2 regions of the Thermoanaerobacterium thermosaccharolyticum DSM 571 genome follow, and region 1 is predicted to be linked to the other one. Evidence: riboswitches for the same ligand, from Rfam matches in the RefSeq annotation. Region 1 holds a riboswitch; the other holds the start of a gene.
What was found. Region 1 has a riboswitch for S-adenosylmethionine ahead of metA (homoserine O-acetyltransferase MetA). Riboswitches for the same ligand answer to the same signal wherever they lie in the genome.

Region 1 (4,441 bases):
TGTTTTAGAATTTTTAATATGCAATGCATACAATGGAACTTTTAATTTATAGTTTATATAGTTATTATCCCCCATCATGATGTCTATAAAATACGACAGAACATTAGAAAAATATTTTACCGACTTTTCTATAAATCCCATATTGTTGTATGTAAATAGCGATAATCTATGGGCCCATTTAATGTCTGATACAACCTCTCTTCTTAATCGTTCTGTATATTCACTAAGTTCACATTTACCATTAAAATATTTTTCTATAACGTCAAATGATATGTTTGCTGTAAGTATCGCATTATATATACCTTCACCTGTAAATGGATCAGCAAGCCTTGTAGCATCTCCAATTAAGATAACTTTATCATTGTTATAAGTCCCATCTTTTCCATTCGGAAATGACAGTTGATGCCCGTATATTTTGCATTCTTCTACATTGCCAACTACATTTTCGTCAATCATATTAGAAAGATTTTCCTTTATTTTTGATGTTTTACTTAAAAAAGTTCCAACGCCGATAGACAATCTATCTTTTTTGGGAAATACCCAGCCATAGCCGTATTTTATTGCGTTAAAATCTACTACAACTTCACCTCTCACTTTTTCAATATCGCATTTATCAACATATACCTCTGCTTCAAGAGCAATACCTTTTTCTCCATTTAACAAATTTGCCTTATATGCAACAGTACTGTTTATTCCATCCGCACCTACTAATATCCTCGTTTTATACTGACCTCTATCTGTTTTCACAACGACTTCCTTGCCATCTCTGTAAAAGTCTAAAAATTTTTCCCCATCATGTACATCACAACCGCTCTCAACTGCCTTGTCTATTAAGTATTTATCAAATTTAGTCCTATCCACTTGATATATGATAGGTTTTTCAGTCTCTAGGACTACTGATTTATTGTTTGGAAATTTAAAAGCAATCTTATATGTGGTATCCTCCACATAATCACTTATATCAAGATCTAACATTTTATAGCACCTTGGCGTTATTCCGCCGCCACACGCTTTATATCTCGGCATAGTAAACTTTTCTATCAATAAAGCTTTATATCCTTGAGCTGATAATCTTCTGGCTAAGGTAGATCCTGCAGGTCCACCGCCAATGATAATTACATCATACATCTTTTTCACCTCATATTTAATTATAATTGCAAGGCTTAATAAATAAAAGCCGCACATCAGATATTTTAAATTTTATAGGCATATAAATATATGAGGTGGTTTTATGTTAATAAAAATATTCAGAGTCTTTTTCATACCATATTTTACGTCCCTTGGTGTTGTTATTGGAGGCACTATATTCGGCTCTCTTTCATCACTTTTCATATTTGAGTCTCCAATAAAGATAATCAATTCTATATTAAATGACATAAGGCTTTGGGCTATACTCGTCGGGCTTGGAGGTTCCTTCACAACAATAAGAGGTCTTGAAATAGGGTTAAGCGGCGAATTTACGCAGCTAGCAAAACAAGGTCTAATCCTTTCTGGTGCTTTTCTAGGTTCTTATTCCGGGTTTAAATTGATTACGTGCATAATAGGTGAATTTAAATGAATAAAATCACATCATTCGTAAGTGTCTTTTTAATAGGTGTAATTATAGGGGGATCAATTGTAAATGTGGCAAATGGCATCGTGATCGAAAAAATATCATTTGAAAGAGATGCATATAAATTAAACAATGCAGCACTAAATGAAAAAATAGAAAAATTGAATGAATCATTAAAGAATCAATCCTATAGAGTAGTAACTGATATAAAACCTTATGTTTCTAATAGTGACAGTAAAATCAGAATAGAAGTTGAAAAATATATTAATGAAAAGTTGAAAGATATTTATGGAAAGCAAGTTGAAAAAATTAATCCTGATTTAATTTTTAATATCTTTGAAGGGCGCATTTTATCCATCGAGAATAAAAAAGTATCTTTAAAAGTGAAATACATAGTAATCAATACGACACTAGAAATATACGTAACTGCACAGACAAAAGAATAAATTGATGTACAAAAGATGAATAGCAAGTTAACTTGTTATTGACATTAACAATTAACGAATATATAATTAATTTAACAATTTAATATTATAAATTCAAAACTCATCAAGAGTGGTGGAGGGACTGGCCCTATGAAACCCGGCAACCGTCATATTTTTATGAAAATGGTGCTAATTCCTGCAAAGCGTTTAGCTTTGGGAGATGAGAAGATGTGAATATTTACGCCTCTTCTCAGGAGGCGTTTTTATTTTACGCTGAAGGAGGTACAAAAATGCCGATAAAAATTCCTGACGGACTGCCTGCAATTGATATTTTAGCAAAGGAAAACATATTTGTGATGGCTGAAGAAAGAGCAATTCATCAAGATATACGTCCTCTCAAAATCGCAATCCTAAACTTAATGCCTACAAAAAGCGTCACAGAGACGCAGCTATTAAGATTGCTAAGCAATAATCCATTGCAGATAGATTTAACATTTCTCTATACTGCGTCTCACAAATCAAAAAATACTGCAGCGGAATATTTAGAAACATTTTACAAGACATTTGATGATATAAGAGATGAAAAATTTGACGGCCTTATAATAACAGGAGCACCAGTAGAAACATTAAATTTTGAAGATGTGGATTACTGGCAGGAGCTTAAAAAAATAATGGAATGGAGCAAACACAATGTGTACTCTACATTTCATATCTGCTGGGGTGCTCAAGCAGGCCTTTATTACCACTACAACATTCCTAAATACCCATTAAAAGAAAAAATGTTTGGCGTTTTTTTACATAAAGTATCCAAAAAAAATGTCGATTTACTAAGGGGATTTGATGATGTATTTTACGCTCCACATTCAAGATACACAGAAGTAAGAAAGGAAGATATACAATTAGTTGATGATCTTGAAATACTTGCTGAATCAGATGAAGCAGGGTTATATATAATAAGCACGAAAAATGGCAGGCAAATATTTGTCACAGGTCATTCTGAATACGATCCATTGACACTTAAATTTGAATACGAAAGAGACTTAAAAAAAGGCATCCCTATAAAAGTTCCTAAATATTATTTCCCGGGAGATGACCCAAACAATGAGCCTATTGTAAAGTGGAGAAGCCATGCAAACCTGCTTTTTTCAAACTGGTTAAATTACTACGTATATCAAAAAACGCCGTTTGACATAAACTCCATTGAATAGACATTATATTTGTGCAGGGATAGAAATGTCGATAATCTTCTATTCCTGCATATTTTTATATATATCCTGCAAAATTATTCATTGACTTTTTTACTTCTCTGTGCTAATTTAATTATGCTATTTTAAAATTTATAGAAAGGAATCATATACATGGACAAAGCACAAAAGCTCAAAAAAGACATAGGTTTATTTATTGCAACAGCATTGGTGACAGGCAACATGATGGGGTCTGGCATATTTATGCTTCCAGCTACATTAGCATCAAAGTCCGGTCCCGGCGCAACAATACTTGCCTGGCTTATTACCGGCTTAGGGTCAATCTTTCTTGCGTTATCATTTGCAAACCTTGGTTCGAGGATCCCAAAAGCAGGTGGTCCATATGAGTACTCAAAATTGGCTTTTGGTGACTTTATAGGTTTTATCAATGCATGGCTTTATTGGAACGGTTCTTGGATCGGAAATGCTGCTGTCGTCATCGCAGTCGCAAGCTATTCAAGCGCTTTATTCCCAATTTTATCCAAAAGCCACCTTGCAGCTTTTATATATGCAAGTGCTGTGCTATGGATTTTTACAATCATCAATATAGTAGGTGTAAAAAGGGCAGGTTCGACTCAAACAGCTATAACTGTCTTTGAGATTTGTTTATTTCTATTTTTTATAGCTGTTTCAGCCATACATTTCAAAACCAGCAACATCTTGCCATTATTTCCGGCAGATAAAGGCATTGGTACGCTGTCAGCAGCCGCTACTTCCACATTGTGGGCATTTGTAGGACTTGAGACTGCGTCGATAACTGCTGAAGAAATCAAAAACCCTGAAAGAAACGTAAAATTAAGTACGATTTTCGGTATATTGATAGCCGTAGTTATGTACCTTGCAATAAATATTTCTGCAATGGGTGCAATGCCTCAAAACGAACTTGCTAAAAGTGCTTCGCCAATTGCTGACATACTTAAGCAGTTTTTAGGAAAGAACATCGCAAATGTGATAATCATAGGTTCTGTTATAAGTGTACTTGGAACAACAGTAGGTTGGCTTTTATCAACAGCCCGTGTGGCGTATGCAGCAGGAAAAGACGGATTGTTTCCTGAAATTTTTGCTCAAGTACATCCTAAATTTAAAACACCTCATACATCATTGATTATAGGATCTGTCTTGGTCAATTTGCTATTATTGATGAATTATACGAAGTCCTTGGTTTCAGCATTTACATTCATAATATTGCTGGCTACGCTTTCTTTCTTGCCTGTTTACGC
Region 2 (4,441 bases), 1.4 Mb from region 1:
GAGGATTGGTTTATTTAAACTAGATGCTGTACAGTGGTAGATTACAAATCCTTTGCCAGGCAGAATAATCTTGCCAAGGCTCTCTCTTCCCAAAAGCTTCTCTTTTATTGAATCAATTTTTTCTTTGTCAATACTGTCAATATTCACAAAATCCTCCAAAAGAGAATCAATAATCTCTTTTGAATTTTTGCCGAAGACATCTTTAAATTTGAGAGAGCTGCACAATTCAATAATTCTTTTACCGTATTCTGCTATGTGCAGAAGCTCTTTATATTTATCGCCTTCTGCCTTTCTGCTGGAAAAATCCATTATGAAGTCTGTATTTAATGCATCTTTTAACTTTTTGACGTCATCGTCTAAAAGTAATGGATTGACAATTACCGTTTTTTTGTCCTTTATATCAAGAGGTATAGTAGATACAATTAAGTCAATATCATATCTATCTTTAAAATCTTTTACTCTAAGGCTTGAAACGGTATCTACAATGTTTAACTGCGGAAACATCTGAAGCTTTGACAAAAGCATTCTGGATGTGCCGATTCCACTTGCACATACTACTAGAATATTATGCCTTTTCGTTTTGTCATTTTTCCTTGCTATAGCTGCTCCAAAATGCATCGCAATATAGCCAATCTCATCATCTGGAACATCAACATCAAGCTTATTCTTCAATACATTTGCAATTAATATACACCTTTCAAACAGTGCACTATACCTGTCTTTTATATCGTTTATAAGTGGATTCCTTATTGCAAGGCCCATCCTTAGTCTAAAAATCGTAGGTCTTAGATGAGTCTTTAAACCACTTAAAAGCATTGAATCATCTCTAAAACTTGTGCCAAATACTCTTTCAGCAACGTCTATCATATCGTATAAAACTTCATTTACAAATTCGTCATTTACATCTTCCGTGTTTGCTCTATATCTGGCACCTTGAAGATGAATTGTTATATAACCGATTTCATCTTCAGGAATAAAGACATCAAATTCTTCTTCCAAATATTTAGCAAGCATTTCTGCAAATCTGTACTCATCTGATTTTTTAAGTTCAAGAAGGCTTTCATTACCTATTTTGATCTTTTCGCCTTCTTTTATTCTCTTTAACGCCAATGCCAGGTGAACTGTAAGCCCCATATAAGAGCTTTCAGCCAGCTCGTAGTCCAGTGATTTCTCTAATCTTTGTATAGCTTTCTCTATCTTCAAAACTGTGTCATAATCAATAAGTCGCAATAGCCTGTCATTGATGTCCTCACTTAATCTGTTTATATTATTGTACCCTCTATTTAAAAATTCCATTAAGTCTTTCGTCGCAACATTGTCATAGAGAAAATTTATTATAGCCTTTCTTATATTGCTTTCATCACCTTTTACATATATGCCAACACCTGGCTTAGTCACAATTGTGACTTTTTGCCTACTTAGCCATTTATCTATTTCTTTTATGTCATAGCTAATTGTAGCAGTTGTGACATTGTACTCTCTTGCAAAATACTCCAGCTTAACAGGCTCTTTCATTTGTAGTAGCTCTGAGAGAATTAACTTTCGCCTTTTCTCAGCATCTACACTAGGACGATAACCTATAACATCAAAATTAAATTTCTCTATATCGCTGTCAGCACCTTCTACTGCCAAAACACCTTCATTGTTTTTCAACTTTAAGTTGTAATCTTTAATGTATTCATTTATGGCATTTATCTCTCTATAAATTGTTCTTTTGCTTAATTTATAATTAGCGACGATATCGTCTAAGCTGGACATCTCTTTTGACATAACTTTTTTTAAAATCTCTAGTTGGCGCCCACTTAATTCTTTCATAAGATTTTGTCCTTTCGTCTATGACAAATTATTAATAAGTTAACTTATCTTACATTTATATTATAAGCGATTATTCTCATAATTCAACATAAACTTGTAAGCACTGTGTCAATATGAGAATGACATAAATTTAATATCTACGAGTATGAAAATTTCGCTTGACTTTTCATTTTTAATCCTATATAATCATTTTAACAATTTAAAAATGAAATTATTCTCTTATCCAGAGAGGTGGAGGGACTGGCCCGATGAAACCCGGCAACCGGCACGAAAGTGCAATGGTGCCAATTCCTGCGGCTTTAATGCTGAGAGATGAGAGAGGATCTAACCTCTTTCATTGGGAGGTTTTTTTTATTGCATTTTTTAACTCTCCAAACTTTTCATAAAGAAGGTGAAATACATTGATAACAATTAAGAATTTAAGCAAAGTATACAGCACAAATGGAAAAGATGTAGTTGCACTCAAAGACATAAATTTAACAATAAATGATGGTGAAATATACGGCATAATGGGCTTAAGCGGCGCTGGCAAATCATCATTAATAAGGTGCATAAACATGCTTGAAAAGCCCACAACGGGAAGTGTCTCCATAAATGGTACTGACATGACAAAGTTAAGCCCAAAAGAACTTCGTGAAATGAGAAAAAAGATTGGCATGATATTTCAGCATTTCAATCTTTTGATGAACTCTACAGTGTATGAAAACATAGCTTTTCCTTTAAAAATCTCAAAAGCTAAAGATTCTGTTATAAAAAAGCGAGTAAACGAGCTTCTTAAAGTCGTTGAACTTGAAGACAAGAAATACGCATATCCTTCGCAACTATCTGGTGGTCAGAAGCAAAGAGTCGGCATAGCAAGGGCGCTTGCCAATAATCCCAATATAATTTTATCAGATGAAGCGACATCTGCATTAGACCCGACGACGACAGAATCAATATTAAACTTGCTGAGAAATATCAACAAACAATACGGTATCACAATAGTCGTCATAACACATGAAATGTCAGTCATAAGAAACTTATGTGATAGAGTCGCTGTTTTGGAAAATGGCGTTATCATCGAAGAAGGAAATGTAATAGACATTTTTTCCAATCCTTCTACGGAGACGTCGAAAAGATTTTTAAAAGATATGATAGCAGAGCTTCCACCAGACATCCTCATAGACGACGAGAATCCAAATGAAGAAATATTGCGTCTGTCATTCTTTGGAAACAGCAGCAACGAGCCTGTAATATCGCATATGATAAAAAAATTCGACGTTGACGTCAATATAATCTCTGGAAATATAGAAAGAGTCCAGAACTCCCAAATAGGAAATCTCCTTATAAAGATTAATGGAGATCCAAGTTCTATAAAAGATGCAATAAAATTTTTAGAAAAAAACAGCCTTAGAATAGAGGTGCTTAAAAATGGTATCATCTAGTAACACAATACAATACTTAATAAACTTATGGCAGCTTTTGGAGCAGCCTTTGTGGGAATCACTGTATATGGTATTTTTCTCTACCCTTTTTTCTGTAATAATAGGTCTACCGCTAGGAATAATACTGGTAATAACAGATAAAGGCCATTTATCCGAAAATATAAAACTAAACCACATATTGGGTACCATCATTAACATTATGAGATCAATACCATTTATAATTCTTATAATTGCAATTTTCCCACTTTCAAGGCTCATAGTAGGTACTACAATTGGACCAACAGCAGCAATAGTACCTCTGTCAGTTGCGGCTGCCCCTTTTGTAGCCAGAGTAATTGAGTCATCGCTGAAAGAAGTTGATTGGGGTGTCATAGAAGCATCAATATCTGTTGGTGCAACAATCCCACAGATAATATTTAAAGTCATGATACCAGAGTCACTGCCCTCACTGATATTGGGTATAACACTTACAATCATAAATATTCTCGGCTATTCTGCTATGGCAGGTGCTATTGGAGGGGGTGGTCTTGGAGATTTAGCTATAAGGTATGGATATCAAAGATTTGAAACAGATGTACTCATTGCAACAATAATCGTTTTAATCGTCTTTGTAGAAATCGTACAAAGATTAGGAAACTACCTGGCAAAAAAAGTTGATAAAAGATGAAAGGATGGTATAGATGAAAAAAATAATATTATTGATTACATTAATATTAACATTATCATTCGCCCTTGTAGGATGCACTAAGGCAAATACTAATGAGACCAACTCAAATGCAGGTACTAATTCAAATAAAATGACAAAAATAGTTGTAGGGGCATCCCCAAATCCTCACGCAGAAATACTTAATGTAGTAAAGCCAATTTTAGCAAAAGAAGGAGTAGATCTCGAAATAAAAGAATTTACTGACTATGTGACTCCTAATACTGCATTAAACGACAAACAAATAGATGCCAATTTCTTTCAGCACGTTCCATATCTAGAAGACTTCGAAAAGAAAAATAATATGAAACTGGTGCCACTAGTCAAAGTACACGTAGAACCAATGGGAGCATATTCAAAAAAGATAAAATCGAAAGATGAAATAAAAGACGGTGCAACCGTGGCAGTGCCAAATGATGCTACAAACGAAGGAAGAGCATTACTACTTTTGCAAAAACAAGGTTTAATAAAGTTAAAAGATCCAAATGGACTCACACAG

Region 2: linked by a shared signal. The riboswitch ahead of TTHE_RS10465 (methionine ABC transporter ATP-binding protein) and the one ahead of metA (homoserine O-acetyltransferase MetA) in region 1 are both predicted to bind S-adenosylmethionine.

Annotation. Positions count from the first base shown of each region.
Region 1 is NC_014410.1:730,775-735,215, reverse strand. Features, by position in the region: gene TTHE_RS03595 (NAD(P)/FAD-dependent oxidoreductase) at 1-1,128, opposite strand, end outside; gene TTHE_RS03590 (YtrH family sporulation protein) at 1,232-1,558, shown strand; gene TTHE_RS03585 (sporulation membrane protein YtrI) at 1,555-1,998, shown strand; SAM riboswitch class I at 2,096-2,204, shown strand; gene metA (homoserine O-acetyltransferase MetA) at 2,268-3,185, shown strand; gene TTHE_RS03575 (APC family permease) at 3,336-4,441, shown strand, end outside.
Region 2 is NC_014410.1:2,091,949-2,096,389, forward strand. Features, by position in the region: gene TTHE_RS10460 (BglG family transcription antiterminator) at 1-1,815, opposite strand, end outside; SAM riboswitch class I at 2,032-2,134, shown strand; gene TTHE_RS10465 (methionine ABC transporter ATP-binding protein) at 2,217-3,239, shown strand; gene TTHE_RS10470 (methionine ABC transporter permease) at 3,226-3,906, shown strand; gene TTHE_RS10475 (MetQ/NlpA family ABC transporter substrate-binding protein) at 3,920-4,441, shown strand, end outside.